Regions from separate parts of the Paenibacillus sp. JNUCC31 genome, predicted to be linked through region 1. Evidence: riboswitches for the same ligand, from Rfam matches in the RefSeq annotation. Region 1 holds a riboswitch; the other holds the start of a gene.

What was found. A riboswitch is a leader RNA that binds a small molecule or an ion and turns the genes downstream of it on or off. The one in region 1 is predicted to bind glycine.
Region 2: another riboswitch for glycine. It lies ahead of gcvT (glycine cleavage system aminomethyltransferase GcvT); the one in region 1 lies ahead of sdaAB (L-serine ammonia-lyase, iron-sulfur-dependent subunit beta).

Annotation. Positions count from the first base shown of each region.
Region 1 is NZ_CP062165.1:3,926,204-3,942,355, reverse strand. Features, by position in the region: gene JNUCC31_RS17130 (PAS domain S-box protein) at 1-460, opposite strand, end outside; gene JNUCC31_RS17125 (ABC transporter permease) at 744-1,478, opposite strand; gene JNUCC31_RS17120 (ABC transporter permease) at 1,479-2,195, opposite strand; gene JNUCC31_RS17115 (ABC transporter ATP-binding protein) at 2,192-3,106, opposite strand; gene JNUCC31_RS17110 (HAMP domain-containing sensor histidine kinase) at 3,178-4,668, opposite strand; gene JNUCC31_RS17105 (response regulator transcription factor) at 4,695-5,378, opposite strand; gene JNUCC31_RS17100 (alpha-glycosidase) at 5,588-7,342, shown strand; gene sdaAA (L-serine ammonia-lyase, iron-sulfur-dependent, subunit alpha) at 7,480-8,424, opposite strand; gene sdaAB (L-serine ammonia-lyase, iron-sulfur-dependent subunit beta) at 8,414-9,103, opposite strand; glycine riboswitch at 9,215-9,354, opposite strand; glycine riboswitch at 9,359-9,481, opposite strand; gene pstB (phosphate ABC transporter ATP-binding protein PstB) at 9,968-10,723, opposite strand; gene pstA (phosphate ABC transporter permease PstA) at 10,736-11,623, opposite strand; gene pstC (phosphate ABC transporter permease subunit PstC) at 11,626-12,534, opposite strand; gene JNUCC31_RS17070 (phosphate ABC transporter substrate-binding protein) at 12,677-13,603, opposite strand; gene JNUCC31_RS17065 (PTS fructose transporter subunit IIABC) at 14,098-16,023, opposite strand; gene JNUCC31_RS17060 (ketose-bisphosphate aldolase) at 16,039-16,152, opposite strand, start outside.
Region 2 is NZ_CP062165.1:1,713,893-1,730,044, reverse strand. Features, by position in the region: gene ptsP (phosphoenolpyruvate--protein phosphotransferase) at 1-1,109, shown strand, start outside; gene gcvPB (aminomethyl-transferring glycine dehydrogenase subunit GcvPB) at 1,915-3,393, opposite strand; gene gcvPA (aminomethyl-transferring glycine dehydrogenase subunit GcvPA) at 3,498-4,853, opposite strand; gene gcvT (glycine cleavage system aminomethyltransferase GcvT) at 4,850-5,986, opposite strand; glycine riboswitch at 6,185-6,285, opposite strand; glycine riboswitch at 6,289-6,411, opposite strand; gene gcvH (glycine cleavage system protein GcvH) at 6,758-7,147, shown strand; gene JNUCC31_RS07290 (PTS mannitol transporter subunit IIBC) at 7,662-9,128, shown strand; gene JNUCC31_RS07285 (BglG family transcription antiterminator) at 9,128-11,233, shown strand; gene JNUCC31_RS07280 (PTS mannitol transporter subunit IIA) at 11,230-11,664, shown strand; gene JNUCC31_RS07275 (mannitol-1-phosphate 5-dehydrogenase) at 11,661-12,812, shown strand; gene JNUCC31_RS07270 (cysteine-rich CWC family protein) at 12,865-13,113, opposite strand; gene JNUCC31_RS07265 (endonuclease MutS2) at 13,208-15,217, opposite strand; gene JNUCC31_RS07260 (helix-turn-helix domain-containing protein) at 15,798-16,152, shown strand, end outside.

The DNA.
Region 1 (16,152 bases):
TGAGGTCCTGAGCATGGTCAGCCAGCATCTGATACTTCTCCTGCGTTTCCTGCAATTTACGTTCCACTTCTACCATCTCGGTTACGTCCCTGGCGATACCGTATATCCCAACGATCTCTTCTTGCTCCGTTATGGGCACATAGGTAATCTCGGCATGTTTGAGAGAACCATCTCTATGATAAAATGTGATCGAATTACTAACTGAATGTCCAGCCAGTACCTCACGAATATATTCTTTTCGTAACTCCTCACTCTCAGGGGGACAGATCCCCACTCGATTCATCCGACGGAGTTCTTCAAATGTATACCCTGAAATCCGCTCAATAGAGGGATTGGCATCAATATAATTTCCATGGATGTCCATCACATATATGGCATCCGGGTGGTTAAAAAACAGTGATCGGTAAGAACTCCCCTCAGAAATAATGCGCTTCAGAGTTTCCGTTTTATTAATATCCAAGGCTTACCCCTCTTTTCTTTAGCCTTCAATCCATATAACACCGGATCATAATAACTTCCGGAAGAATAGGCTTACCCTCGAATAACCAGGTTAAGCGGGATAGAAACACCTTTTTATATTTTACCAGATTCCAATTCAATTTTGCTTACAAGCTCCTCACCAAATCCCGTTAAAACGACAAAAAATCCCCTCTAGTGACACATGCCGTCATTCATGATGACATATGCCTTTTCTTTGTAGAAGGGAAGTTTTGTATGCGAGTTTATGGATGGTTTCTTGTCACTCAAATTTCTTTTTTTCTAAAATATAAAACGCCGATAAGCATGAAGAGTACAGCACTGCCTCCAACTACCGTCAGCATGGTCTCGAGTGGAACATTGTAAGCTCCAAATCCCTCGCCTTCCATCGGCGTCATTAAGATCATTGGCTGCGCCCAAGGGTAATACGGGCCAAAAGTGACCGAGTTGACGATCAGAATATTGGGTACTGTCAACGCAAAATTCAATGCCAGCGGCGCCGCAAAGCTGCTCCATACCAAGGAAACAAACATCTGCAGAGCAGCAAGCGGCAAACAGGCGAACAAGCCCAACAACAACTTCTCTGCAAGGAATCCCCATGGAACAGGAGCTGTCAACCCCTGAAGCTGACCAGCAAGCAAAATGGAACCCAGCAACAATAGTTGCGTCCCCGCCAGAAGAAGCAGCACGATTGTCAGTTTGCCGGCATATACGCCTGTACGGGTGAGCGGCAAGACCAGCATCTGTTTCCAGCCTCCTCCTGCATGTTCGAAGCGGCAGACAAAGGAAGTAAATACACCAGTCAGAATCGGCAACAACAATAAACCATGCAGGAAGACCATTGTTGTCATCAATACACGCCAATTCCCGGAGGGGGTGGATAACAGCCCAATAAGCAGCGCAATTAAGGGACTCAGCAGGATCAGAAGCCACACGGGAGACTTGCCCATTTTCAGCCGCTCAGCGGACAAAATCCGGAAATAGGTTGTGGCAAAGCTCATTCAGGCCACATCCTTCCGGCTGAAGTGAATCATACCCAGCAACATGATCAGCAAGCCCATACCTATACCCATACCTGCATACATCCATGAATGGGGTCCATTCCAGGCCATTTGTGCCCAAGCAAGCGGGAAGTACGGTGAGATACTGAGCGAGAACATCCCCATCACGGCGAGAATAATGCCCAGGGTTACGGGAAGTGCCTGATTTTTGGTGACCATCGTGAGCCATAGCTCCAATGACAATACAGGAAGCGCCCCGGCCAAAGGCAGCAGCCCCAGTCTGATGGTATCCGTCCATGGTATCTCACTGGCATCGAATCCGAGCACGAGCCCCAGACCTACCACCCCCACCGTTAACAATAAAGAGGAGACGATAAGCAAGATGCAAGCCAGCATGAATTTTGCCAGATACACGGCAGTTCTCGGAATGGGTAATGCCAGAAGCTGTTTCCATGATCCCTGCTCATGTTCAACATTGGCAATCATTGAACTAAGAATAGTCGCCCCCAACATCAAAGCGAGGGGTACAAACACAACCACATTGTTCAATAAGCCGCCCCACAGATTATCCCCATACTGCTGTTTCAGATAATCCAGACGTAATCCGAAGTTCAACGCCTGCATCGCTGTCAGCCCAATGGGCGCCAGAAACACGAGGAACCAGATACCTTTGCCGCGGATTTTGAGCCAATCGGACGATAATGCTCGGCCTGTCATACGTTCGCCCCCTCACCGATGACCCGCATGAACAGGTCTTCCAGTGATTGACGATGCTCTTCCACGCGATAGACCGCGTGATCCTGCTCGACCAGTCGGCGTACCAGCAAGGCGATTGCACTATTATCCATATAAGGGAACGTCAGGGCTGCTCCTTGCCGCTCGCCGAACTGCCCTTGCTCCCTTGCAAGCTTCATCGCCTCTTCCGGCTCGGATACGGTTAGTCGAATGGAGCTGCCTGTCTGGCTATGCAGATTCGCGATGGTATCCTGAAGCACCATCTTGCCCTCACGAATAATGCCGACACGGCTTGCCATCTGCTCCACTTCACTCAGCAAATGGCTGGAAACGAGGACCGTGATGCCATGTTCCAGTGGCATGCGTTTGATTAGTTCCCGAATCTCCTGAATTCCCGCAGGATCGAGTCCATTCGTGGGCTCGTCCAAGATAAGCAATTCCGGTTCGCCCAACAATGCACTGGCAATACCCAGACGCTGCTTCATGCCAAGAGAGTATCCTTTCACCGAGCGTTTCGCGTCGCGGGTCAGATCGACAATGGAGAGCACTTCGTCAATCCTCGATTTGGGTACATTGATAATCCGGCGCAGGGCTTCCAGGTTCTCCACCGCGTTCAGGTGTCCGTAATACGATGGATATTCAACCAAGGAACCTACACGCCGCAGAATATCCATGCGATCTTTGCGGATATCTTTGTCGAATATACGGATGACTCCTTTGGTTGGCTTGATTAAGCCAAGAAGCATGCGAATCGTTGTTGTCTTTCCGGCACCGTTGGGACCCAGGAAGCCGTAAATATCTCCCTTTTTAATATGCAAGTCAAGCTCACGGACCGCCGCACGATCCCGATAAGTTTTCCATAAATTAGCGGTTTGAATAATGTTATTACTCACTGTTAATCACCTCGGATAACATCGTAACCTTCCAAGGTTAAAACGGAGTTCTTTCCAAGTTTAAGTTTAGTTTAAAAATAGATATAGATACGGACCCCTTCCGGTGAGCTATCCAGCCGCTTGCGCAGTCCCATTTCTCGAATCAACAGATCCACAATGGATAAGCCCAGGCCTGTTCCTTTGGTATCGGAATCCTCCTGGAGTCCAGGTCCCCGATCTTGAATAACAAGAGCAACTCTTCCTTGAACCACACTTGTCGATATGCCGATATATTTTCCGCAGGCTGCATGACGAATCACATTCTGAAACAGGTTATCGAGAACACGGCGCATGCCCTGCTCATCGACCTGCCAGATTAATGGTTCTTCCGGCAGATCAATATCAATCTCATATTGTTCTTTCTCCCAAACGGGGTACCAAGCCGCTGCGGCCTCCCTGACAATTCGCAGGATGTCCTTCTGTTCCAGCTTCAGAGTATATTTCCCACTGGCGAGCAGGTTATAAGACAACATGTTATCAATGAGTCCGCTCAAGTCATCCATTTTGGCTTCCATCCGGCGCAATGAATTGTCCGCAGTTGCGCTTAGCGGCTCTTTGTGAAGTGAATGCATGTGTCCACGAATTACAGTCAGCGGCGTACGCAGATCATGCGACAGTCCCGCAACCAGACGTTTGCGCAACTGTTCTTCCTCCCGTTCCCGGTGACGGCTGTCTGTCAACTGATACACCATTGCATTGAATGATTCTTCCAACTGTCCGATCTCGTCGGATCTGAGAATGTCCACAGGAAGCGGAATGCCTTCTTTGCCCGGAGTCATCATTGCCGTCTGCAGCCGAATGAGTCGCTTGCGAATTCGCGCAAAGAACAGGATCGACATGACGATGAACAACAGGAGGATGATCATCATCAAGACGCCCAAATACAAGAGTTCCATGGGCCAATTATTCTGCGATTTTTCCAACAGATACCGGGGTACCTCAATTACCATAAAGCCCTGACCCTTGTCCTCGTTGTCGCCTCCCACAAATGAAACCACCGTAAGTGGATCACGATAGGAGGCTTCCTTCATAAATTCGAGGGCAGAGTTTGCATCCCATAAGTCAGGAATTCGGGTCACTGCCGCATTCTTGTCATTCCGTGCCCACTTCAACGTGGTTACCGTTATTCCGGCCTGCGTTGACTCCGTTACGTTAACGTCTTCCCCTCCGAGTATATATGCCGTTTCGCCCTTCTTGTTCACATAATACATTGACGATTTTGGATATTTACCGTGTAGCTGTTCCAATCGTTTATGAATCTCTTCCGGTGTAGCCCCATGTAGTTCCTTGGACTCCCTGGACCACAAGTTGCTGATTTTCGTAGAGTCCCCATAGGGGGCTGTATTCTCTATATTGGTATTGTTCACCACCACAACGTAAATGATGGATGTGAGCGGAAGAACAACCGGAACAAATAAAACCGCCGCCAGGATCAGCAACATATAACGGGACATCAGGGACCTTCCAAAGCGCAGCTTACGTTTCCCTGCCGGAATTCGGTCCTTACGCCCTTCTCCCTTCATCCTCTCTCGTTCTCCGGATCTCCACCTCATGGCTTCTTCACGCGGTACCCTACACCGCGGATCGTTTGAATGATGGCAGGGTTCGCCGGATCAAGCTCCAGCTTCTCGCGCAAATGTCGAATATGTACCATTAGTGTCTTGTCCCCGTCGAGATAAGGCTCATTCCAAACAGCCTCGTAGATCTGTTCTTTTGTGCGAATCATGCCCATATGCCTGAGCAGATAGGCGAAGATATGAAATTGTTTGCCTGATAAAATAATCTCTTCCCCGGTTTCCTCATTGACGATCCGATGGTCCTTCTCATAGATGGACAGATGATCCAGCTTTACGACGGTTTCGGACGAGACATCCGTTCCCGCCTTCCGCAGTTGCACTTCAATTCGGGCAGCGAGTTCATCAGGATGAAACGGCTTGGTTACATAATCATCGGCAAAATCGAGCCCATGCAGCTTGTCGTCAATGGACGTTCTGGCCGAGAGCATGACGATGGGCACAGAAGGATGTTCCTTTTTGAGCCGCTGCCCGACTGTAAATCCATCCAGCCCCGGCAGCATGACATCCAGAATAATCAGCGAACAGCCTCCGGCGGCTTCACCCGCGCCCTCTCCACTTCCGAGCCATATGACCTCATAACCACGTTCCTCCAGGTCAGCTCTGACCCATGTCGCAATTTCCGTATCGTCTTCAATGTATAACAATTTTGTTTTCATGCGTAAATTCGTTTCCTTTCTGCACCCTTTGGGTTAATTATATATCTAAACATAATGGAGTAAGCTGTATGTATGAACGAAGCGATGCACCGTACAACGGGGACTCCGTTACTTTTATTTGTATTATACCTTAATCTCCAGATTCAGAAATATCATGTCATGAGGTCCATGAAGTACATACAAAGGGTATATACGGGAGGAATTTCAACATGCTGCTGGAAGCCATCTATCATCAACCCAAGCGAAACTGGGCGTACGCCTACGACAAGGATACCGTTCGTCTGCGTCTGCGCGCCAAAAAGAATGATCTCACCGAAGTCTACGCCATGACGGGTGACAAATACGCATGGGACAATACCAAAGAACTGATTCCTTTAGCCAAGTTCGCATCTGACTCCATGTTTGATTATTACGAGGGTGAAATAAAGCCACCATATCATCGCCTGAAGTACTCTTTTTTGCTAAAAAGTGGAGACGAGCAGATCTGGATGTCCGAAACGGATTTTCAGGAACATGAACCTGACGATCCCGGGCAAATGTTTCAGTTCCCGTATATTCATCCGGGTGCTGTTTTTACACCACCTGCTTGGGTGAAAGATGCTGTTTTCTATCAGATCTTCCCCGAGCGGTTTGCCAATGGCAATCCTGAACTTAATCCGGAGAATGTCGAACCTTGGGGCGGCGAACCTACACCGTTTAATTTCTTCGGCGGTGACCTCCAGGGTGTGATGGATCATTTGGACTATCTTAGCGAGCTGGGCATTAACGCTATATATTTTACCCCCATCTTCGCAGCAACTACCAACCATAAGTATGATACCGAGGATTATCTGCGGGTAGGTCAGCATTTCGGTGATGCAGACACGGTCAAACGACTGGTCAAGCTGTGTCATGAACGTGGCATCCGGGTGCTCCTGGACGCGGTATTCAATCATTCAGGGAAGACGTTTGCGCCATTTGTGGACGTGCAGGAGAACGGGGAGAAGTCCAAGTACAAGGATTGGTTCCATGTGCATGAATTTCCGCTGGATGTGAAGGATGGCATCCCTACCTATGAGACCTTTGGATTTGAGCCTCACATGCCGAAGCTGAACACGGAAAATCCCGAGGTGAAGGACTATCTGCTCAAGGTTGCCGAGTATTGGATTAAGGAAGTGGGTATGGACGGCTGGCGACTGGATGTCGCGGATGAGGTGGATGATGCATTCTGGCGTGACTTCCGCCGAGTGGTGAAAGCTGCAAATCCGGATGCGTACATTCTCGGGGAGATATGGAATGAATCCTCAGCCTGGCTGCAAGGTGACCAGTTCGATGCCTCCATGAACTATCCGTTTACCGATGCCGTGAATGGTTTCTTTGTGAGAAATAAAATGAATGCCGAGACGTTCGCGGACTCTATCGGCCGACAATTGTCACGTTATCCGCTGCAGGCGAGCGAAGTGGCCTTCAACCTGCTGGACAGCCACGATACACCGAGGCTGCTCACGCTATGTGAAGGTGACCAGCGCAAGATGAAGTTGGCAGCGCTGTTCCAGTTCACTTACCTGGGCACACCGTGTATCTATTACGGGGACGAGATTGGGCTGGATGGCGGCGCTGATCCGGGATGCCGGAAATGCATGGAGTGGGACGAAGCGAAGCAGGACCGCGAGTTGTTCACCTTTTATCAGCAGCTCATTGCACTTCGCCATGCTCATCCTGCCCTGCGCGCAGAAGGCCGCGTTCGATTCCTGCAGGCCCGTGCCGAAGGAAGCCAGCTGGTCCTGGAACGGCAAAGTGACGAGGAACGCATTCTGATCTTGTTCAATCGCTCGGAAGAAACGGCTATCGTCGAGCTGGAAGCGGGTAACAGGGAATGGAAGGAATTATTTGGAGAGAATTATCGTACAGCGAAGGAAGAGGGTATTCTGGCGGTCGAGCTGCCCGCATATGGATACGCTGTGCTAAGTTCGAATCCCGTGTAATACGATAAATAAGCGCTACAGAGACCTGTAACGGATCTGTTGAGCGCTTATTTGGCGTTAAGGATCGATCATTGGAACAGTCACAGTTTAACATCAGGATTTTTGTTGCGAAACTCATTCTGACGCGTTTAAGGAGATTATGCCTTAGCTTCTGGTTCATTTTCACCAGGAGACTCAGACTCAGACTCAGGTTCTGCACGCTTCGCCTTCGGTTTGGCCAGCTTTTCCATCATTTTCCGTCCTGTTGGCGTTTGAGCGAGCCCGCCTTGAGCCGTTTCACGGTGCCTGCTTGGCATCGCACTGCCCACTTCAAGCATGACATCTATAACTTCGTCTGACGGAATGGCACTGCGCACCCCGGCTAGTGCCATATCGGCCGCAGCCAGCGCGGTTACCGCACCGAGTCCGTTACGGACGATGCACGGGATCTCCACGAGGCCCGCAACCGGATCGCAGATGAGGCCCAGTGTATTTTTTAACGCGAGACCTACCGCATGGACAACCTGCTCTGGTGTACCTCCTCGTAGTTCAACCATGGCACCCGCAGCCATGCCGATTGCTGAACCTACTTCCGCCTGACAGCCGCCTTCCGCACCGGAAATAAACGAGTTGTTGGCAATAACATATCCAATCGCACCAGCACAGAACAGACCGTTTACCAAATGCTCGTCACTCCAGCCAAACCGCTCCTGGGAACTGATAAACACACCTGGAATAATGCCGCAGGAGCCCGCTGTCGGTGTCGCTACGATCCGGCCCATGGAGGCATTCACTTCAGATACACACAGGGCATACGCCATAGCTAATGCAGAAGCATCTCCAGAGCAAGTCTCACCTTGGCGAATGTACTCGGCCATTTTTTTGCCGTCTCCGCCAGTCAAGCCGCTTCGTGATGTCGTATCTTCTGTCAGTCCTTTGTGTACAGCTTCCTTCATCACCTGATAGTAATCCGACATCTGCTGCACAACACCCGCTCTTGGAGTATTGGTTTCCTGAACCTGCTCTTCGATCATCAGTTCGGCAATGGTTTTGGACTCCGCTGTACAGATGGTATTCAGTTCATGTAGATGTTTAAACCGCATCCGGCTCCACTCCTCTCTTCAAATCGATGACGCGAATTTCAAGTACATGGTCCAGCGATCGCAGACGATTCAACATCTCGGGATTTGGCACACCATCCATCTCCATCGCAGTCAAGGCTTCACCATCCCTGGCTTTCCGATCAACTTGCATATACCCGATGTTCACACCTGACGAGCTGATTGTGGACGTTACCGAAGCGAGAACCCCAGCTTTGTCTGAATGACGCAGAACAAGCGTCGGAAACTCTCCGCTGATCTGTACCCGGAAATCATTCAAGGCATGAACCGATACACTGCCACCACCAATGGATGCACCGATTAAAGAACATTTGCGCTCCCCATGCCACAATTCAATCTTGACCGTATTCGGATGGGGAGCTGGCAGACCGCTTGTGAAAAACTCAACCTCCATGCCCGCTTCCTCAGCATATTGCTCTGCATCCGGGATACGCGGATCGTCGGTGACATAATCAAGCAGACCACCGATCAACGCGAGATCCGTGCCGTGCCCCTGATACGTATCGGCAAACGAGCCGTACAGAGTAAGCCGGGCCCGTTCTGGCGTGCATCCCAGCCACTGACGGGCAATTCGTCCCAATCGTGCCGCTCCAGCCGTATGTGAACTTGATGGCCCTGTCATCGACGGGCCAATAATTGAAAAAACGTCTTTAAAACGCATCGCAAACCCTCCATTTATAATCGTCATTTTCATCCAGACCTACGCCCATAATGTTCCTTTATTACTGAATGATGACATCAAAAAAGGACAGAAGAAGGCTATGAGCCCTCTCTCTGTCCTCGATACCTGAGAGTTTCATGATAAGAAGCACGTTAGATGCCTTCCCTGTATTTCACAGGTGACGCACCTTGCAAACCCTTGCCGCTTGATCATATACCCCTTGGGTGGCGCAGTTCGCGCACTCTCCAGAGTTGCGTCCAACGATGGTACATTTACCTGAGAGATTAACTGCTGCGCCGGGTGCGCAGCAGCTTGCTCCTTCGGTGCCTGAATGCCAGCCATAACTCAGCCTGCCCAGGTCTCTCCCGCTCGCTATCATTCGCTTGTATGGAACCATTCTGATCTTGTACCAGAACGATAATTGAAGTTTTGACTACTTTCTCATTAAGATTAATCGACCGGAAGATCAGTGTCAACAAACTTAACGATTTCTTTGTTAATCTTTACTTTTTTCCATTTTACACACAGGAAAAATCAACAAATTGTAAACTTTCATCACATGAATGTGTTAATGCGTTTCATCCCGAAAGCGCATACATTATGATTGTTTTATTTTCGATGAGCCATATCTGTGGTTAGTACTATTTATGTTACGATCCACAGAACGGTTCGGGTATTCATCGCCTTCTTTGTATCAAATTAGAGTGGTACGTGCGAATATCGTAGCATGATTGTTTTTATTATGGAAAACTATTCCATATGAAGGATCATACAAAAAAGCATAACCCCCAAACGATCTCGCCCGGGAGTTACGCTTCCTTCTATCTCTATAAATCTATCTCATACTCTATCCCAATATAACAGTTAACCGAAACGTCCCATAATATATTCCTGCGTCAGACGGTTGTCCGGGTTGGTAAAAATATGCTCCGTATCCCCATGCTCAATCATGTTTCCCAGGTAAAAATAGGCCGTATAATCCGAGATGCGTGCCGCCTGCTGCATGTTATGGGTAACAATCACGATCCGCAGCTCTTTCTTGAGCTCCGAGATCAGTTCCTCAACCTTGCCCGTGGATACCGGGTCAAGCGCAGATGCCGGTTCGTCGAGCAGCAAAATTTGCGGCTCAACTGACAATGCGCGGGCGATGCAGAGCCGCTGCTGCTGTCCGCCCGAGAGGGCCAGGGCTGACTCATTCAGTCTGTCCTTGACCTCATCCCAGAGCGCAGCGCGGCGCAAGCTTTTTTCCACAATCTCATCCAGTGCCTTCTTACTCTTGATACCGCGGTAGCGGGGGCCAAACGCGATATTGTTGTAGATGGACTTGTGGAAAGGGTTAGGCTTCTGCCACACCATGCCAATCTTCTGGCGCAGCTTGATTACATCTGTGCCGGGTTCATTCAGATCATTGCCATCCATCCAGATATGTCCCTCCGTGCGGGAACCGGCAATCTCGTCGTTCATCCGGTTGAGCGACCGCAGGAATGTGGATTTCCCACAGCCGGAAGGCCCGATGAGCGCCGTCACACTCGCTTCGGGAAACGTCAGGCTAATCTGCTTCACTGCCTGGAAATGCCCATAATATATGCTTAACTGTTCCGTACCGAAAGGTATGGCCATGTTGGTTCCTCCTTATTTCGAAGCTGTCATGCGGCGGTAAACCACCCGACCGATCCAGCGTGCACTCAGATTGAACGCCAGGACGAGAAGTACAAGCACGGCTGAAGCGCCAGCTGCTATCTCTTTGGAATCCGGGCCAATGCCTTCACTGTTCACTTTCCAGATGTGCACGGCCAGTGTCTCTGCCGGACGCAGTGGATTGATTGGTGATCTTGGGCTCGTTGGATTCCAATCCGTGAAGTCGAGCGGAGGACTACTCATACCCGCCGTGAACATCAGGGCTGCTGCCTCACCGAAGATCCGGCCCGATGCCAGAATCGTACCTGTAATTAAGCTGGGCAAAGCCACAGGCAACAGAATGGAAGTGATAATCTTCCATTTGGACAATCCAAGTGCAAGACCCGCTTCCTTCTGCTCTTTCGGTACGGCTCGGAACGCTTGCTCCGTTGTACGCACCATCAGTGGAAGGTTAAATATGGCAAGAGCCATGGCACCCGATAACAGGGAGAAGCCCAGACCAAATGTATTAACGATCAGCAAAAGTCCGAACAAACCAATAACGATGGACGGGAAGGAAGATAACACTTCGACCACCAGACGAATAAAGCTTGTAATCCGGCCCGGCTTAGCGTACTCAGCCATATAAATACCGCCACCCCATCCAAGCGGAATAGTAATAATCAAGGTCAGAACAAGCAGGAAGATCGAGTTAAACAGCTGCGGGCCGATCCCGCCGCCGCCCTTGAGCAACTGTGGTGCACTGGTCAGGAAGTGCCAGTTAATCTGACCAATCCCCCGTATCAGAATGAAGCCGAGCAAGCCGAGCAGAAGAACAACAATGAACAGGGCCAGCACAACGATAACCGAAGTTGCAATTTTATCTACCGTTTTAGCCTTCATTTTCATACCCGGTTCCTCCTTTCAAGCAGGCGAACCAGAATGACGAAGACAAAGGTCATCACCAGCAGGACAAGCGCCATACTCCACAGTGCATTGTTATGAACAGAACCCATCGTGGTGTTACCCATACTCAGGGTAATTACACTTGTTAACGTTGATGCCGATTCGAGTAAGGATGTCGGTACATGCGGTGCATTCCCGATGACCATCTGTACAGCAAGGGCTTCACCAAATGCGCGAGCCATACCCAGTACAATCCCTGTCAGCAAGGCAGGCAGAACGGTCGGAATAATGACCCGATAGATCGTTTGCCAGCGAGTCGCACCCAAGGCGTAGGAAGATTCACGAAGACCTTTAGGCAAGGCAGACAATGCATCCGCCATAATACTGGTTACGGTAGGCAGAATCATAACAGACAGAACCAGACATCCGGCTGCAATCCCGACGCCGGCTCCACCAAAGATACTGCGCAGCAAAGGCACGATCACACTTAGTCCGATAAAACCGTACACAACGGAAGGTATACCTGACAAAAGCTCAATCGCAGGCTGCAATATTTTTTTACCTTTACCTGGTACGATCTCCGTCATAAAGAGCGCAGCACACAGGCTAAGCGGACTTGCAATCAGTGCTGCGAGAAATGTTGTTATGAATGAACCTGTAATGAACGGTAACGCCCCATAGGCAGCGGGTTCGCCCGCCGGATTCCACGTTTTACCGGATAAAAACTCACTCAAACTTACGCCATCCTGGAAAAAGGTCGACAACCCTTTGGACGCTACAAAATAAACGATGGAAAACATGACAACGATCAGGAAAACGACACAAATCGACGTATAGATTCGTCCCGTCCACTCTTCCCAGTAATGCTTTTCTCTCAAGGGCCGGCGCGATTTCAACTTGTTGTTCATTACCGTTCCCCCTTCGGTCTGTTCCATAACAACCATCCTTCTATAGTAGAATTCATGCAAAATATGGGATAAATCCAGAGCAAACCGCGCAAAGAGGCAGGACCTGGGTCCGCCTCTCTCGCTGTATGCGCAAGTTCAAAGATTATTTCGTCACAGTGCCTGCTGCATCACGTTTTACTTTCATGCCGGATACCGGGATGTAACCAAGCTCAGTCACGTCTTTTTGCTGAATTTCATCACTCAGGATGTAATCGAGGAATGCTTTTGTTGCTGCGTCAGGGTCACCCTTGGTGTACATGTGCTCGTAAGCCCATACTGGATAAGTTCCTGCTTCTACGTTCTCAACCGTCGCTTCTACACCTTCGTATTTCAACACTTGCAGGCTGTCATCCAGGTAGGACAGAGCCAGATAACCAATAGCTCCCGGAGTTTCAGCTACCAGCTTCTTAACTGTACCGGAGGAATCTTCCTGAATCGAACCTTGGATATCTTCTACTTTTGTGCCCAGTGCAAAGTTCTCAAATGTTGCACGAGTACCGGAGCTGCTAGGACGGTTTACGATAACGATCGCTTGATCCTTACCGCCAACATCTTTCCAGTTCGTAATTTTACCGGAGAAAATGTCGATCAGTTGTTGCTTCGTCAAGTCTTGTACACCTGCATCTTTGTTGCTTACAGGAGCGATTGCTACTACAGCCACTTGGTGATCTTTCAGTTCGCTCACTTTTGCTGCATCGTCGATTTTCTCTTCTGCAAATACGTCAGAGTTACCGATTGTAGCTTGTCCGTCGGATACTTGTGTCAGACCCGTACCACTACCGCCGCCTTGAACTTGTACCGTTACGTTCTTATATTCATCAACTGCCATAAATTTTTGTCCAGCTTGCTCTACCAGAGGTTGCAGTGCTGTTGAACCAACAGCCAGGATGTTCCCGCTGAGTTCAGTAGCGGTTTCGCCTGCACCATTGCTTGCGGCACCATCAGTACCTGCGTCATTTTTCGATCCGCATGCTGCGAGCACCAGTACGAACGTTAAGGTCATCAAAATAAACGGCAACTTTTTAAACATGTTTTGTTTTCCTCCCCCAAATTAGTGATGGCGTTTTGTGAATTTGTTTGATCACCATCAACTCTTTACTCATTGTAGTTTTGTTATGTCATCTCAAAATCATTGTTTTGTAAACGCAATGTTAAAAATGTGGGCTGCGGATTGAAATATTTGGGTTAAATCAACTTTCGAGCGACCGTTCCGGTTCCGGATCGTTCTTCCGATCGCTGTTGTTTCCAAATTTTTTTTGATCTAATATTCCAAATGGTAAAATTCAGAAACAAAGGCGAACGCTTCGCTTCTTCAGAATCGATTCCGTCTCCTCCACTACTTCGTTGTTGTTTGGTAGCATCCAGGCATTTCAGTCCTCAGCCTGGAAGAAAGCAAAAAAAGGCCAGCCCTATAAAAGGCTGGCTTTGTGCAAATACTTAATGTAGATATTGAATCAATCTGATATATAGAACAAACAAAAAACTGCCTCACAGCCAGTGCATGGCACCAGCTGGTTAGAGAAGTTATGCAGATTTCATAGTGGTTACGGCTTTCTTTTCTGATGGCTCGCTTGTATTACTCTGTGGTTGATATATAGGTTTCTTTAACAATCCAATCATACAAGCTGTAACGATGGAACCTACTAAAATACAGACAATATACAGTAATGGATTACTTGCCGCAATGGGAATAACAAAGATCCCACCGTGAGGAGCTTGTAATGAAATACCTAGAGCCATGCACATTCCTCCACCAATCGCTGCACCTACAATATTGGATGGAATAACCCGCAATGGATCATTAGCGGCAAACGGAATCGCAGCTTCTGTGATAAACGAGGCGCCCATAATATAGGCTGCTTTGCCTGCATTACGTTCTTCAGTTGAGAATTTATTTTTGAATAATGTTGTGGCTAATGCAATGCCCAGTGGTGGAACCATGCCTCCAACCATCAGAGCAGCAGAAGGTTCAAAGATCTGGTTGGCAAACATCGCCAGTCCAAATGCAGACGCTGTTTTGTTAATCGGCCCTCCCATATCAGATGCCATCATTCCTGCCAGAAGTGCTCCTAATAAAATAGCATTCGATCCTGTTAAGCCATTTAGCCAACCTTGTAACGACTCATTGATCCAAGCCATCGGACTGTTGATGACAAAGTACATAATCAAGGCGGTTATAAATGAACCTACTAATGGCAAGATCAGCACAGGCGACAGGCTTTGCAGTGAGTCGGGGATGCCTTTGACTAATTTTTTCAGAGCTAGGATCGTATAACCGGCGATAAATCCAGCTAGCATACCTCCCAAAAATCCTGAACCTCCAATAGTTGCCAGCATCCCACCAATCATACCAGGTGCTAAACCTGGACGGTCAGCAATACTATACGCAATATACCCTGCTAATACAGGAACCATCAATGCAAAAGCAGCACTACCCCCTGCTGTACTTAAAAAAGCGGCGAAAGCATTATAGTCCGGGCTAGTTGGATCAGCCGCATGAATACCAAACATAAACGAAAGCGCAATCAATATACCACCTGCGACTACAAAAGGAATCATAAATGATACACCATTCATAATATGGCTGTATATTTTAGGCTGCTTTAAGCGTGTTTTTTCTTTTGCTTCTTTAAGATTACTGTTGCCTTGATTCAAAACGACACCTTTTCCAGCAATCGCATCTTCAATTAACTCTTGTGCATGATGAACTCCATTTTTGACAGATGTTTTGATCACTGGACGATCTCCAAAAACATCCATATCTACTTTGACATCTGCTGCTACAATAATACCATCAGCTTCAGCAATATCTTCAGGAGTCAATGGATTTCCAACACCTGTTGATCCATTGGTTTGCACTTTAATGTGTACACCGAGTCCCTCGGCCGCATTTTTCAATGCTTCCGCTGCCATAAACGTATGAGCGATTCCTGTAGGACAGCCTGTAACTCCAACCACTTTTTTGCCAGCATACTTTTTAGGACGATGAAGCGCCTGCGCATCTTGCTCTTCTGCATGTTCAAATAAGCGGACAACCTCTTCTTGATCTCGAGCAAGGATAAGCTTCGCTCTAAATAGCTCATCCATCAAAAAGGTCGAAATTTTGGATAATGTCTGCAAATGCTCTGATGAAGAGTTTTGATCGACTGCAATCATAAAAAATAAATTACATGATTCGATACTATATTCAATACCGCGTAATGATCTGCCCATAATAATCGCAGGGGACTGTACTCCAGTAGACTTGGCATGCGGAATGGCTATTCCGAACCCCACTTCTGTAGGAACCTGTTCTTCACGTGCCCAGATATCCTTTTTAAATTGCTCGATGTCGCTTAAATAGCCGTTATCGTTTAACTTTTGCGACAATTCATCTATTAATTCGGCTTTGGTCGTAGCGGTGACATCTAATATGATATTTTCTGGTTTTAAGACATTAGAAATCTTCATGATGGATCTCTCCTCTTAAATTTCTCCCAGTTTATAAAGGGATGCTTTACCTGTAGAACCGAACAGATCCATTTTCTTCTTCACCAGTTCTGTTGCCGCTTTGGTCGCCTCGGGCATCAGTTGATCCGG
Region 2 (16,152 bases), 2.2 Mb from region 1:
TTGTGGGTACCAAGGACATTCTGGCTCAAGCCAAACAAGGCGATATGATTATCGTTGACGGTCTGGATGGTCATGTTTTGGTTAATCCAACGGATGAGGTCATTGCGGAGTATCGTTCCAAACAGGAGCAGTATGATGCACAACGTGCCGAGTGGAGAAAACTGCGTGACGAACCAACCGTAACAGTGGACAACGTTCATGTTGAACTTGCAGCCAACATCGGTACACCGAATGATGTAACTGGTGTTCTGGAGAATGGCGGCGAGGCAGTAGGTCTGTACCGTACCGAATTCCTGTACATGGGCAGAGACAAGCTCCCTTCCGAAGACATTCAGTACAATGCTTACAAAGCGGTACTGGAAAAAATGGAGGGCAAACCTGTTGTCGTTCGTACACTCGACATCGGTGGAGACAAAGAGCTTCCATATCTGGATCTGCCAAAAGAAATGAATCCATTCCTCGGCTTCCGTGCAATTCGTCTGTGCCTGGACCGTCAGGATATTTTCCGTACACAATTGCGTGCCTTGTTGCGTGCAAGCGTACATGGTAACCTGCGTGTCATGTTCCCAATGATCGCAACACTGGGCGAATTCCGTGAAGCGAAGGCAGTCCTGCTCGAAGAGAAGGAAAAACTGGTAGCTGAAGGTATTGCGGTATCAGACAGCATCCAACTGGGCATCATGGTCGAAATTCCTTCGACTGCAGTTCTTGCGGATCAATTCGCCAAAGAAGTTGATTTCTTCAGTATCGGAACGAACGATCTGATTCAATACACCATGGCTGCTGACCGTATGAATGAGCGTGTCTCCTATCTGTACCAACCTTACAACCCTGCCATTTTGCGTTTGGTTAAGATGGTAATCGATGCAGCGCATCGTGAAGGGAAGTGGGCTGGCATGTGCGGAGAGATGGCTGGAGACGCAACAGCAATTCCATTGCTGCTTGGTCTTGGATTGGATGAGTTCAGCATGAGCGCAACCTCCATTCTGCCAGCTCGCAGTCAGATCACCAAGCTGTCCCGTGCGGATATGCAGGAACTGGCTGCCAAAGCTCTGGATATGCAAACGGCTGAACAAGTTGTTGAATTGGTTCAAAGCATTCAAGCGTAATGTAATTTTATGGGGTTTCCACCCGATTTTAAGGGTTTCTTTTTCCGATAAAGTGCTGCAGTCGTGCAGCGGTTTTGCCGGTATCCGCGATTCATTGTGGATATCGGCTTTTTTTGTGATAAACAGGACAATGTGATTCGGACTCTAGTGTGTAATCAAACTGTCTTTAAACCTCGGTCTGAGAACTGAAGGGCGACTGAACGTGGTTAAAGTAAACAAATGCGCTATATTCTGAAATACGAGGTTGCGTTCTTCAGTAGGAGAGTGATGCGTACTTCATAAGCGAAAGTGCAAAGAACTAAGAGAGGAAAGCTAAGGGATAAAAGCTAAGAGATTAGCACTGGGGGGAAGCTTTCAGTAATAGGTGCTTAGTGCAAAGGAATCTGTGACATCTTATTCCGGGATTTGAAGTACCTGCAGATATCTAAAGAACCTGATACACGCTATGTCGGAATCTACAGCCATTATTAGCATTTTTGTGAGGGTATTTAGAGAAATAACGTGTCTGATGTTTCTAAGAATTGAAAGAGTCGCCTGCGGAGGTCAAATAAGACATCCTGGGTTCGTTAGAACATTTTCTGGCTTGGTACTATCCGTCACAGGCTATCCGTCGCAGGCATCCGAAAGTCCGGGCTTCCAGACCTGGACGCTGGTATACATCGGAGCATAGCTTGCCTGAACATGAGACAGGCACTAATAGGATGAAGATGAGCAGGAACCGTGACATTAGTAAAGAGGAGTCAACTCGAAAAGCTCTTGCTGATTGGAATTATCAGCAAGAGCTTTCGTGAGAACAATGATTTGATTAACTGCAAGCGCAGTTCAGAACAGGCTTACGGGCTGCTGTAGTTTCATCCAGACGGGTAACCGGTGTGCCATAAGGGGCATTGAGTACCAGTTCAGGGGTCTCTTCTGCTTCCTTGGCAATGCGAATCATCGTATCGATGAACCCATCAAGTGTTTCTTTGCTCTCGGTTTCCGTCGGCTCGATCATGATGCACTCCTCAACGTTCAGCGGGAAGTACACGGTTGGCGGGTGATATCCAAAATCAAGCAAACGTTTGGCGACGTCCAGTGTGCGTACACCATACTGTTTTAATCCCCGGCCAGACATCACGAATTCATGTTTGCACACGCCTGGATACGGAATCTCGTAGTAAGGAGCAAGACGTGCCATCATGTAGTTGGCGTTGAGCACCGCACATTCCGATACCCGGCGCAAGCCTTCTGGTCCATAGGTACGAATGTAGGCATAGGCACGCACCAGAATACCGAAATTGCCGTAATACGCTTTGACCCTGCCAATGGATTGATCCCCTTCGCGATCGAATGCATACATACCCTCATCCGTTTTGATGACCATCGGTTTTGGCAAAAACGGAATCAAGCGGCTCTTCACGCCCACCGGGCCGGCCCCAGGTCCACCTCCGCCGTGCGGAGTACTCATCGTTTTATGCAAGTTCAGATGCACTACGTCGAAGCCCATATCGCCAGGACGGGTAATACCCATAATGGCGTTGGAGTTGGCTCCATCGTAGTACAGCAAGCCACCAGCCTGGTGCACGATGGAGGCAATCTCCTGAATGTCTTTTTCAAAAAGTCCGAGTGTGTTCGGGTTGGTCAGCATCAGCGCTGCGGTATCCGAACCAACAGCTGCGCGAAGTGCCTCCAGATCTACCAGACCGTCTGCGCGGGATGGTATCGTTACCGTTTCGAAACCTGCTACGGTTGCACTTGCCGGGTTGGTGCCATGAGAAGAATCCGGTACGATGACTTTGGTGCGCTGTTCACCACGACCTTCATGGTAGGCACGGATCATCATGAGCCCGGTCCATTCGCCATGTGCACCAGCAGCAGGTTGCAGCGTAACAGCATCCATGCCCGTCAAGCCTGCAAGGTCATTTTGCAACGTGTAGAGTAGTTCAAGTGCACCCTGAATGCTGGATTCGTGCTGATATGGATGGATTTTCGCGAATCCGTTATAACGGGCGACATCCTCATTAATCTTCGGATTATATTTCATCGTACAAGAGCCAAGTGGATAGAATCCGTTATCTACCCCGAAGTTGCGACGGGAGAGGGCAGTGTAGTGACGAATGACGTCCACTTCAAAAACCTCAGGCAACGCTGCTGCTTCCGACCGCAGCATTTCCCGGGGAATCAGCGAATCGACAGCTTGCCGGGGAACGTCACATTCTGGCAAGGAATACGCGACCCGACCCAGACTGCTGAGTTCAAAGATCAATGATTGCTCCGGTGCTGGAGAGGCAGCTTGGGCAGAGATGTTCGTAACTGTTTCAGTTTGGCCCGAAGTGGAGACTGAGGTTACTGTTTCCGAGTGGCCTGTTGCTGAAGTTGTCGTCGTTGTCTTTGTTGTCGTTTCTTGAGTCACAGCGATCCCTCCATTACACGTGCGAATTCGTCGATCTCTTCCTTGCTGCGTCGTTCAGTAACGGCGATGAGCATATGTCCGGCGAGCTCTGGATAATCGCGTCCAAGCTCATAGCCGCCAATGTAACCTGCATCGAGCAATTTCAGTTGCAGGGCATCCACATTCGTTCCTTCAGGCAGTTGGACAACAAACTCATTGAAGGTAGGTGCAGTAAACGTAAGAGAAACCCCTGGAATTGCGGTAAGCGTGTTAAGGGCATAATGACTCTTTTGCAAATTCAAATCAGCGACGTCGATCATGCCTTGTTTACCCATAATGGACATATAGACAGAGGCGCTCAGCGCGAGTAAAGCCTGGTTGGAACAGATGTTGGACGTCGCCTTTTCACGGCGAATATGCTGTTCCCGTGCTTGCAGCGTGAGTACAAAGCCACGCTTGCCGTTGCGGTCCGTGGTCTGGCCTACAATTCGGCCAGGAATCCGGCGCATATGAGCCTGGGATACGGCAAAATATCCGCATGTTGGACCGCCGAGTGAAGCGGCGATGCCAAGAGGCTGCGCGTCGCCAACGACGATGTCAGCACCCAGCTTGCCTGGGGCTTCCAGCAGACCCAGCGACAGCGGGTTGGCACTGACCACGAGCAGACCCTTGTGCGCATGCGCCAGGTCTGCGGCCTGTTTTACATTTTCCACGGCGCCGAAGAAGTTCGGGCTCTGAATCATAACGGCTGCGGTGTCATCGGACACGGCAGCTTGCAGGGCATCCCAGTCTGTTACACCATTTTGGTACCCGATCTCAACAATCTCCAAATTGAGGCCGTGTGCATAAGCTTGCAATACCTGACGGGATTCGGGGTGCACGGTACGCGATACAATCAGCTGTTTGCGGCGGGTTGCCGCTGCGGCCAGATTGCCTGCTTCCGCAAATGCAGTTGCACCATCGTACATGCTGGCATTGGCTACAGCCATGCCTGTTAACTCACAGATGTAAGATTGAAACTCGAAAATCGCCTGCAATTCTCCTTGGCTGATCTCGGGTTGATAGGGCGTATAGGCAGTGTAGAACTCGGAACGGGAAATGACATGATTAATGACAGAGGGCACGTGGTGATCGTAAATGCCTGCGCCCAGGAAGCTGGCGTGTGTCTCGAAGTTGGCATTCGCTCCCGCCTGCTTCGACATATGACGTGTCAGTGCATATTCATCGAGTTTGGAGGAAACAGGCAGTTCGCCCTGATAGCGAATCTCCTGTGGAATGTCATGGAACAGATCCTCCATCGTTTCCACACCGATGGTTGCCAACATGGCACTCTGATCCTGCTCAGTCATGGGAATGTAGCGGTGCTTGCTCATGCTTGATCAGCTCCTTGAGTAGGTGTCTTTGGTGCACGTGTCCGTTTATGAAAAGGGGTCTTCACAACCTCGGCTTTCAATTTCTTGCCGCGAATCTCAATCTCCAGTGGGGTACCCAGTGCAGCATATTTGCTGTCAATCAAGGCCAGCCCCAGATTGCGTTTCAGCGTAGGCGATTGGGTGCCTGTAGTCACTTCACCAATCTGTGCGCCTTCGGCGTAAATCGGATAATGGGGGCGGGGAATGCCGCGCTCCAGTACTTCGATACCGACCAGCTTGCGGACAGGCCCGTCATTTTTTTGTCGCAATAAGGCTTCATGTCCGATAAAAGGTTCGGCATTCAGCTTCACAAACATGCCCACACCAGCCTCCAGCGGCGAAATGGTTGCAGACAATTCCTGCCCATACAGGGGAAGCTTGGCTTCAAAGCGCAGCGTATCCCGGGCACCCAGTCCTGCCGGGACAAGTCCATGACCTTCTCCCGCCTGCATCAATCCATTCCAGACCGCAGCGGCCTGTTCGGCAGGAACATAGAGCTCAAAGCCGTCTTCACCGGTATATCCGGTGCGGGATAACAGCAATGTAACCCCACATACCTCCGCATTCAACACAAAACGGAAGGGCTCTATCGAAGACACATCGGTATCTGTCACCGTCCCGAGAATGTCCACTGCTAGCGGACCTTGCAGAGCAAGGAGCGCCGTCTGATTTGAATCATTGGTCATTGTTACGCCTGGCATCATGTGCTGCTGCAGCCATGCCCAGTCCTTGTCGATGTTGGAGGCGTTAACCACTAGCATATAATGCTGGTCTTTCAGTTTATAGATCAGCAGATCATCGACCACGCCGCCATCCGGATAACACATTAACGTGTATTGGGCTTGACCGGTAACGAGTGTTGTTACATCATTGGTGGTCATGTGCTGTAGAAAAGCTTCCGCGTGTTCCCCTTGGACAGTGAATTCACCCATGTGGGATACATCAAACAGTCCGGCACGTTCTCGCACCGCTTCATGTTCTTTCTGAATTCCGCTGAATTGTACCGGGAGCTCCCAGCCGCCAAAATCAATGCATCGTACGCCTTCATATTGCTGATAGAGTGGAAAGAGTGGGGTTCTAAGCAAATCGGACATCCAATCACCTCGTTATGGGCCGTCAACCGGCCGAGTGTATAACCGTGGAGCAATGAATCTGGCATCAACTTTTATTATAAAAGTAAGGTGAAGACGCTATAGGCAGTGCCGCTCTATAACCTGTTTTCGTTTTTTTTGGGAAAAAGGAAAAGGACAGGCCAAAGAATAGGCATGCCAGAAGCACGCTGTATTCTTAGGCTCTGTCCTTGGTACCTGAGAGTTACCCCGCCGCATGATGCAGCAGGTTTCCCCTTGGGTGATCGTAACGCCCACACAGGGCGAATAGATGCTCTCCAGAGTTGCGTCCCGTAAAAGTCCTTTTGCCTGAGAGATTCACCTCCGCTTGTCGGTGGTTTACTCCTTCGGCGTTACCGCATGTACACCCTGATTCGGGTGTCAAGGGTAATCTCTCCCTTTACATTCATCCGCGGGCATTGCATAGACCAATAAACACATTTACTACTCTCATTAAAGCCTGAATCGACTATTGATGTCAAGAACGATATCATAGAAATTGAGAAAAAATCCGAATGATATTATTAATTTAAATTATAATGTTCGTATATTTTTAAAGAGTGCGCTTACTTTTCTAATATTCACCATTATATGTAGGGAGTGTTCATTTGAGTTACAGGCATATAAGAAAGAAAATCAAATAATTTGTAAGGTATCTTGACATTTGATTGGGAAATATCATACGCTATGTTCTGGGAAAAAGGTTAAGGTCAAAGAAGCGCATGCACTCATTAATGAAAAGCGAGGCGGATATCGATGAGCGAATTGAAAAGTGATTTCCTGTACAGTGAAGAGCACGAATGGGTGCAGACCGTAGGGGAGGATACCGTACGTATTGGCATTACCGAGTTCGCGCAGCATCAGCTGGGTGACATTGTGTTTGTTGAATTGCCTGACCTTGAATCGGATGTAAAGGCAGAAGACAGCATTGGAACGATTGAATCCGTCAAAACCGTTTCGGATTTGTTTTCTCCTGTAAGTGGAACCATTGTGGCTGTGAATGACGCATTGCAGGATTCCCCGGAGCTAGTTAATAACTCTCCATATGAGGAAGGCTGGATGATTGAGATCCGTGTTGAGGGCGATCTGACAGCAGCACTGTCCACATTGATGAATGCGGACGCATATCGTAAACACACGGAATAATATTATTTTACATTATTTTACGATTCCAGGGTGAAGAGCTAAGCTAGAGCTTGATACGAACGCCCGTTTAACGTGAAAAGAGTAATCCATTGAAATATGTGCAGTTAGTGATACTGATGATTTGACCATAGTTTAGGCGCAATTGCTTCATCTGAAACAGGATGAGCAGTTGCGCCTTTTTTCCGTTATTCGCGCAGCATGGGCGTGGCATATATTTACATTTTACACGTCATTAAAATGGGGTTATTCGTGGGAATGATACATGAAAGGGAATATGACAGATTCATTTCAGCTAAAAGGATAAATCAATCGGACAAACCTTCAAATTTAAATCTTGTCATCAACGTTCATGACGGAAGTAGGTTTTCATTTCGTTGTGGAAGATACCGTTTTCATTTACGATATGTTTGTGAAATGAAGATTTATTTCAGATTTATACCTTGTTCGTCTGGATCATCATCATTGTCAAAAATTCAGTAGAATGAAGGTTTAATATGTTGAGGAGGTTTTCGATATGAGTTCAGTGGACGCAAAATCCGAAAAAAGCGGAGGAATACGGGTCGGCGTTCAGAAGTTTGGACGTTTCCTGAGCGGTATGGTTATGCCGAACATGGGTGCATTTATCGCCTGGGGTCTGATTACGGCATTGTTCATTCCAAAAGGATGGTTCCCTAACGCAGATTTTGCATTGCTGGTTGATCCAATGATCAAATATTTGCTGCCTTTGTTGATCGGTTACACAGGCGGTACCATGGTACACGGCCAACGTGGTGGTGTAGTCGGTGCGATTATGACCATCGGGGTGATTGTGGGCAGTGACATTCCGATGTTTCTTGGTGCCATGATTGCCGGACCATTGGGAGCCTGGGTCATTAAGAAATTTGACAAGGCTGTCGAGGGCAAAATCAAATCCGGATTTGAGATGCTGGTTAACAACTTCTCCGCTGGTATTATTGGTGGGATTTTGGCCCTTCTGGCCCTTAAAGGCATCGGTCCTTTCGTTGAAGCAATTAGCAAGGTGTTATCGGCCGGGGTAGAAACCTTGATGAATGCCGGTCTTCTCCCGCTGGTCAATCTGATCATTGAGCCAGGAAAAGTATTATTCCTGAACAATGCCATCAACCATGGGATTTTGACACCGATTGGTACAGATCAAGCAAGAGAACTGGGTCAATCCGTTTTATTCATGCTTGAATCCAATCCAGGACCTGGACTCGGCATTTTGCTGGCCTACTGCTTCTTTGGTCGGGGGTCAGCTAAATCTTCTGCTCCAGGTGCTGTAATTATCCATTTCTTTGGCGGGATTCACGAGATTTATTTTCCTTACATTCTGATGAGACCGATACTGATTCTGGCTGCGATGGCTGGTGGTGTAGCAGGTACATTGACCTTCATGCTGACAGGAGCTGGTTTGGTTTCAGCACCGTCACCGGGAAGTATTATTGCCTACTCGTTGTTAACACCTAAGGGTGGATATCTTGGCATGCTGGCAGGGGTAGCTGTAGCTGCGATTATCTCCTTCCTTGTGGCATCCGTACTGCTCAAAACAGGTAAACAGAAGGACGACGAAGATCTGGATAGTGCTTCTAACCGTATGAAGGATATGAAAAACCAGGGCAAAACGGGTAACCTCACCGTTGATAAAGACAATCGGGAAGCTGACCGTGCAGCCGATATTGCTTCTTCGGCAGTAAAAACGGATATCAATAAAATTGTATTCTCCTGTGATGCAGGTATGGGTTCGAGTGCCATGGGAGCTTCGATTCTGCGGAAGAAAATGAAGGCAGCCGGTGTGGATGTCGCTGTAACCAACACGGCAATCAGTGAAATTCCGCAAGATGCCGACATTGTCATCACACAGAAAACATTGACAGAGCGGGCCAAAACGGTGGCTCCAAATGCAGAGCATATTTCCATCGATAACTTCCTGAAGAGTCCTGAATATGAGGCACTGGTGGAGCGCCTCAAATCCGACTCCTGATGAGCAATATTACAAGGAGACAGCGTGAAATCGTGGAGTTCCTGCTGGAGCACCCGCATGAGGTAACTGCTGGCGAAATAGCTGTTGCGGTCAAAGTGAGTACCCGTACCGTACATCGGGAGTTGCAGATGATTGAACAGTGGCTTGAGCCCCTTGGCATGAAATTGGAAAAAAAATCGGGAACCGGGGTCCGAATCGATCCCGGTTCCGATGATCTGGCTGTATTGCGACAACAACTTGAGCTGAACGAATATGTGGAGTTTACGCCCGAAGAGCGTAAACTCTTCATGCTTTGTATTCTGCTGGATGAAGCTGAGCCTGTGAAGTTGCTAGCACTGGCCTCAGATCTGAAGGTTACTGTGTCTACGGCAAGCAATGATCTGGATGACCTTGAACCACGTATTCTCCAGGCGGGATTGAAGCTGGTTCGCAGGCGCGGATATGGGGTCAAGATCAATGGAAGCGAAATAGCACATCGCATGGCTATATCTGCGCTCGCTCTTGAATACTTGGATGAATCCGATCTGTTCGGAAGACATGTGGAGCAGGGAGTCTCCAAGGTAAACAGCAAACTTCTGGGAATGATAGGGCATAAGGATGTACTTACAATAGAAAATGCGTTGTGGCAACCGGATATCGATTGGTTAGAAAATATCCCGGAGCGGCAATACATGAAGCTGTTGATTCAATTGTCCGTAGCGGTTGTTCGTATCCGCAAAGGCTTTGGCATTGGGCGGAGTCTTCATCAGGACAATAAGAACGGCGGATATCTGCTGGATGGCGAGAAGAAGGTACCGGAATACTTGGCTTCCCGCTTGTGCGGTGTTCTGTCTGCCCAGCTTGGACTTGAGTTTGCCAAAGAGGAACAGGCCTATTTTCACAGGTTGCTGATTGAAATTGAGCAATCAATTCATTCCTCGCGTCTGCTGCCTATAGACGATTTGGTCTTACTCGATATGGTTCGTTCCCTCACAGATCGGATGCAGGAGAAGACCCATTATTTGTTCCATGAGGATCGTCTGCTCCGTGAAGGTCTGATTGCCCATATGGAGCCGGTGCTGGAACGCATGGAGGGACGTCAGCACATCCGTAATCCATTGCTTCAGCAAATCCGCAAGGATTATGAATCATTGTTTGAGGATGTGAAAGAAGCGGTCCAACTGGCTTGGCCCAATACGGATGTGCCAGATGAGGAGATTGGATTTCTGGTGATGCACTTCGGTGCTTCCATTGAACGGCTGCGGGTACTAAAGCGTGAAGTCAGGGCTGTCGTCGTCTGTACCAGCGGGATCGGATCTTCACGGATGTTATCGAGCCGTCTGTCCAAGGAAATTCCCGAAATTCGAATTGTGGACAGCGTGTCATGGTATGAAGCAGCTCGTATACCGAAGGCGGAATATGATCTGGTTCTCTCTACAGTCGATCTGCCAATGGATAAACATCAATACTACAAGGTAAGCCCACTGCTGACAGCAGAAGAGAGTGAACGCTTAAGGCATTTCATCAGGACAACGACGCTTCAGCGGGAACATAGTCCCCCACCTGAAGCGGTTTCAAGGACAACAGGCCGTATCGCCGATCCGGTTGGACTGGAGGCTACACTGATTGAAATCGTGCAGATTATTGGTAAATTTCAGGTGTTCCCGCTGGATAATCAGGAGATTGGATTTTATGAAACGGCCAACGCCATGTGCAACGTGTTGCATCAATCCGGTGTGTTGAATAACCCAGAAGAGATTGCCAGGCTGCTGGAGGAGCGTGAAGCAGTTGGAAGCCAGAAAATTCCGGGGACTTCGCTCGCGCTGTTCCATACACGCAGTGATGGCATTTACAGGCCTTCGATCACGCTCTTCCAGTTGTCAGAGCCGCTTCTGCGTACCCCCGAAGACCCGGCAGGTGTCAGTCACGTGCTCTTGATGCTTGGGCCCAGAGAGTTGTCCAAGGAAAGCTTGGAGGTACTAAGTGAGATCAGTGCGCTGCTGTTACAGGAAGAAATGATTGCATTACTTGAAAAAGGGAACCGGGATGATCTTATTCATTATTTATCCCGAGAGCTTGCGGGATTTTACCGCAGCAAAATCGAAATTGGAGGTATACAAACATGAGTGTGTTAACGAAAGATAAAGTCATCATGAATGCAACGGCTCAGGACAAATATGAAGCGATTCGCATGGCAGGTCAGATTTTGAAAGACGCAGGTCATATCACCGCTGAATACATTGACAAAATGCTGGAGCGTGAAGAAATTGTCTCCACGTATGTCGGAAATGGACTTGCAATTCCACACGGCACGAAGGAATCCAAATCCTTTATCCTGTCCACAGGTATATCGGTGATCCAGTTCCCGCAGGGTGTTGATTTTGGGGAAGAAAAAGCATATATGGTGATCGGTATCGCCGCTCAGGGCGGGGAACATATGGAGATTTTGACCAGCATTGCAGTGATCTGTGCGGAGGAAGAGAATATGGAAGCACTGCGTCAGGCCAAAACTGCCGAAGAAGTCATCACCATTTTGGAAAGTGAAATGGAACTATGAAGGCCCTTCACTTTGGAGCAGGTAACATTGGACGTGGCTTCATCGGTTTGATCCTGTCCCGTGCAGGATACAAGGTAGTATTCTCGGACGTTAATCAGGAGCTGGTTACGGCTTTACAGCAGCGCGGAGAGTACACCGTTGAACTGGCTAACGAGGCCAAGGATCTGGAGAACGTCACTGGTGTGAGCGCAATCGATGGAACCAATCTGGATACCGTTGCTCAAAATGTTGCAGAAGCTGAACTGATCACAACCGCAGTGGGTGTAGGCATACTGAAACATATTGCTCCCGGTATAGCCAAAGGTCTTACGGCCAGACTGGGGACGGGGGATGTCTTCGAGCCTCTTCACATTATTGCCTGTGAAAATGCAATCGGAGCCAGCACTCAGTTGAAAGAACATGTATATGGCTTGCTGGATGAGCATATCCGCAAACTTGCTGATCAGTACGTATACTTTCCAGATTCAGCCGTAGACCGGATTGTACCGATTCAGCATCATGAAGATCCGTTGCATGTACAGGTAGAGCCTTTCTATGAATGGGTCGTTGACCGTTCACAAATGGCTCCTGCGTTCAAACCGGTTGAGGGTGTAATGTATGTTGATGATCTGGAGCCTTATATCGAACGGAAGCTGTTTACCGTAAATACTGGACACTGTATTGCCGCCTATATTGGATATGAGAACGGGTTTGATACAATTCAGAAGGCTATTGCCGATGAAAAAGTCAAATCTATTGTATATGGGGCCTTGCAGGAAACCGGGGCAGTTTTGGTGAAGCGTTTTGGATTCAATGCGGATGATCACCAGCTGTACATTGCCAAAATATTGGAGCGCTTCGTTAACCCGCATCTGACGGATGAGGTAACTCGTGTAGGACGTTCACCGCTGCGGAAATTGTCCCCGAATGACCGCCTGGTTCGTCCGGCTCTCCAGGCTTACGAGTATGGAACGGAGACAACGCATCTGGCGATGGGAATGGCAGCTGCCTGCAAGTTTGATATTCCCGAAGACCCGGAAGCGGTGGAACTTCAGACTACGATCCAGCAAAAAGGGATTGAAGCAGCACTTAGCCAGTATACGTCCATGGAAGAGAGCCATCCTGTACTGAAGCAGGCTGTAGAGCACTATCATCAAATGAAAAAGTAACAATGTTCATTCCAATACAACGTAATATGGACAGAGGAAGAGCCTCACAGGGTTAACTGTGGGGCTCTTCTTCTTGTTCTGCTTTCTTTTTATACGTATCCAGACATGTCTTACATATACAGAACTTCCTGCGTTGTTCTGCTGGAATGCGGTCAAATACCCCTTCTGGGAACACGGCTTCGTTACACCAGCATTCTGAGTGAGGACGGCCTGCTGCATAGGAACAGCCATTAGCTTCACCGCATAAAGGACATACAAGGACTTCTGGTGTCACCTTCTTTGTATCTTGCTCAATAGACATACGGGTCTTCCTTCCCCCTTGTGAATAGTTAACCACTAACGATCGATAGGCTAATTACTGTATACTGACTCAACCTATTATACCAATCCTATGATTATTCTTCAGGAGGCAATTCAATCTTCAGTCCTTCCACATGTTTGCGACCCATCAGTTTTCGTTTCTTTCGGTTTTCCTTGGTCTCCAGCACAATGTCGAGGTCATAGTCGTCGCCTGGATAAAGTTCCTGTGCGGATATATGCAGAGTCAGGCGTTTTTTGTGAATTTTGACTTTACGTCCTCGCAGCATAACTCCGATGTTGCCACGACTGTCCTCCAGATCACAGACGATTCCTGACTGGTTCAGATAGGCTGCATACACGCGATCTCCTTTACGGAATGCTTTGGCAGGGGAAGTGGGTTCTAATGTTTCAGACCTATCGGATTGCTTTCTTGTTCCAGTTTGTGCGGACGGGTTGACAGATTTCACTGTGTTCCTTGTTTTATTTAAGTGCTCTTGTTCCATTGTGCTGCTTCTTGGCGATGGCGCAGAGTTCACAATGGGCACGGATGGAGTGAGGTTGGGAGACACATGTCGCGAGACACCCTGATCTGAAACGACTTTGGAGCGTTCTATAATGCGCTGTGGCATTCCCAACTTCAACGCGATGGAATAGGCGTAACTTTCCCCAGCTTCTCCAATTCGCAATCGATAAAGAGGCTGGAGCGAGACCGTATCGAATTCCATTCGTGCATTCTCAAAACCCGGCGTAGCAGCCGCAAAATGTTTAATTTCACCAAAATGGGTTGTGGCAACCACTGTAGCTCCAAGGTGATGCAGTTCCTCCAGCATGGCGATGGAGAGGCCTACTCCCTCACCGGGGTCCGTGCCGGAAGCCATCTCATCAATAAGCACAAGCGTTGATGAATCGGCTTGCTCCAGGATGCCGATCATATTGCGAATATGAGCGGAGAAGGTACTGAGTGCTTGCTCCAGACTCTGTCCATCGCCGATATCAACGGCAACCTCGCGATATACCGCCATCTCGCCACCTTCAGAAACAGGCACCAGCAGACCGGATTGCATCATGAGGGTGAGCAGGCCCAATGTTTTGAGGGCGACCGTTTTGCCGCCTGTATTCGGCCCTGTAATGATGAGGGAGGAATAGGTGTGACCGATTGCAAAATCAAGCGGAACCATGGATGCGCCCATGAACGGATGGCGGGCATTCTGTATCCGAACCCTTCCATTGGCATTTACGTGTACAATACGACCGTCCATCGTCGCTGCATATTTCGCTTTGGCAAACAGGAAATCCAGAATACCTATCGTTTCAGTATTTAGCGCAATTTCACGATGATAGGACTCTGCCAGAGAGGTCAAGTCACCTAAAATTTTCATTTCCTCTCGTGATTCCTCGGCTTGAAGGGAAGCCAGTTCCATCTGCAAACCTACTAATTCAGCGGGTTCAATATATACGGTCTGACCGCTTCCTGATTCATCCAGCACACTGCCTTTAACGAGCTTGCGGAACTCCTTCTTAATGGGAAGCACGGTTCTTCCACCGCGCTGGCTAATGACATTTTCCTGCATGATGGAGCGGTGTTTGCTTACCAGAGAATCCAGCTTGCGTTTCATGCGTTCTTCATTTACTGTCATTTTTTTGCGGATGCGAACCAATTCTTTGCTGGCCTGATCCTGTATGCGTCCACTGTGGATGCAGCGTTCAATTTCGCTTAACAGGGATTCCATTCCCATCATTGATGCAGCATAACGGCTGACTGTGGGAGCAGCTTCGGACTTCGCTTCCATGTACTTCATAAGCTGTACACAGCTGCGCAGAAATTGGGAGAGATGGCTGAAATCACGTTCACTAAATAAATAACCGGTACCGAGCAGGTCCATAATGGTTTCCATCCCTTCCAGTGAAGGAATAGGAACACTGGCGCCAAAGCGAATCAAAGCTGCGGCTTCAGCCGTCTCTTCCAGACGGATTTCAATCAGACGTGCATCAAGCATCGGTCTCATTTCTCTTGCGTAACGTTTGCCCAAATAGGATGTGGCACAGGCTGCAAGATTTTTTTGGATTTGGGGGTAACCCAGACTGTTTAGCGTGTTTTCATTCATTCTTGATCTCTCCTTGAGAATTAAAATGGAAGTACGGTTAAAGCGATGGAACATATTCCTGGAAAAACGCAAAAAGGGCGGAGAATGAACAAACGTCATTCTCCGCCCTTAACGTAGGGGAAAGCAGGGCCCATTACAGGTCTATACAAAAAAATCCACGCTGAACACAGCGCGGAAATAGACCCGGACACGTACAATCCCGGAGGCGATTTATGATATCCGCTGTTCTTAACTAAGTACAGGGGTTACGGCGCATCATGAAACACACGTATGCCATAAGGCACAAGTGAATCGAAGGCCAAACTCCTGAATATGAAACTTGGTTAGTTAAGAACGCTCACCGACATCAAAATCTCTCCTTTGATTGAGGAATATGCAACCAATATAAACTGGAAATAACCTTTAAGTCAACCTTCAAGAATAAATAGTGGACTTGAATAACAATGGGTTTTAAAATAACAATAGTAAATTAATCCAATGAAAGCGATATTATACAACCTTTTTGCATTGCACCGGAAGTCCATTCCGAAAGCGTTCTCGCTTAAATAATGCAAAATACATACAAAGGAGGATGCTCTTTTTGCCTAAATACTTGCTGCGTCTGCTTTGTTTTACCATGATCCTTGGAGCCCTTCCGGTGATTGTGATTGGTTCAGTCTCGTATTCGATTGCTTCGCGTGACATTGAACAGAAGGTGCGTGAGAGTAATCTGCAGATTTTGCATCAGACCCAAATGCGGGTAGAGCAAGTATTGCGCAGCCTGCAATTGTCGTCCATCCAATATGTGAATTCTCCATTGGTATTACAAGCGATGAAGAAACCGCTGGACAGCAGCGAATTTCAGGAAATACGTGATCTGACGTCCGGATTCAACAATCTGCAGGCGGTTACCAATATCGATCAGGCTTATCTCGTCAATCTGGATGAAGATTGGG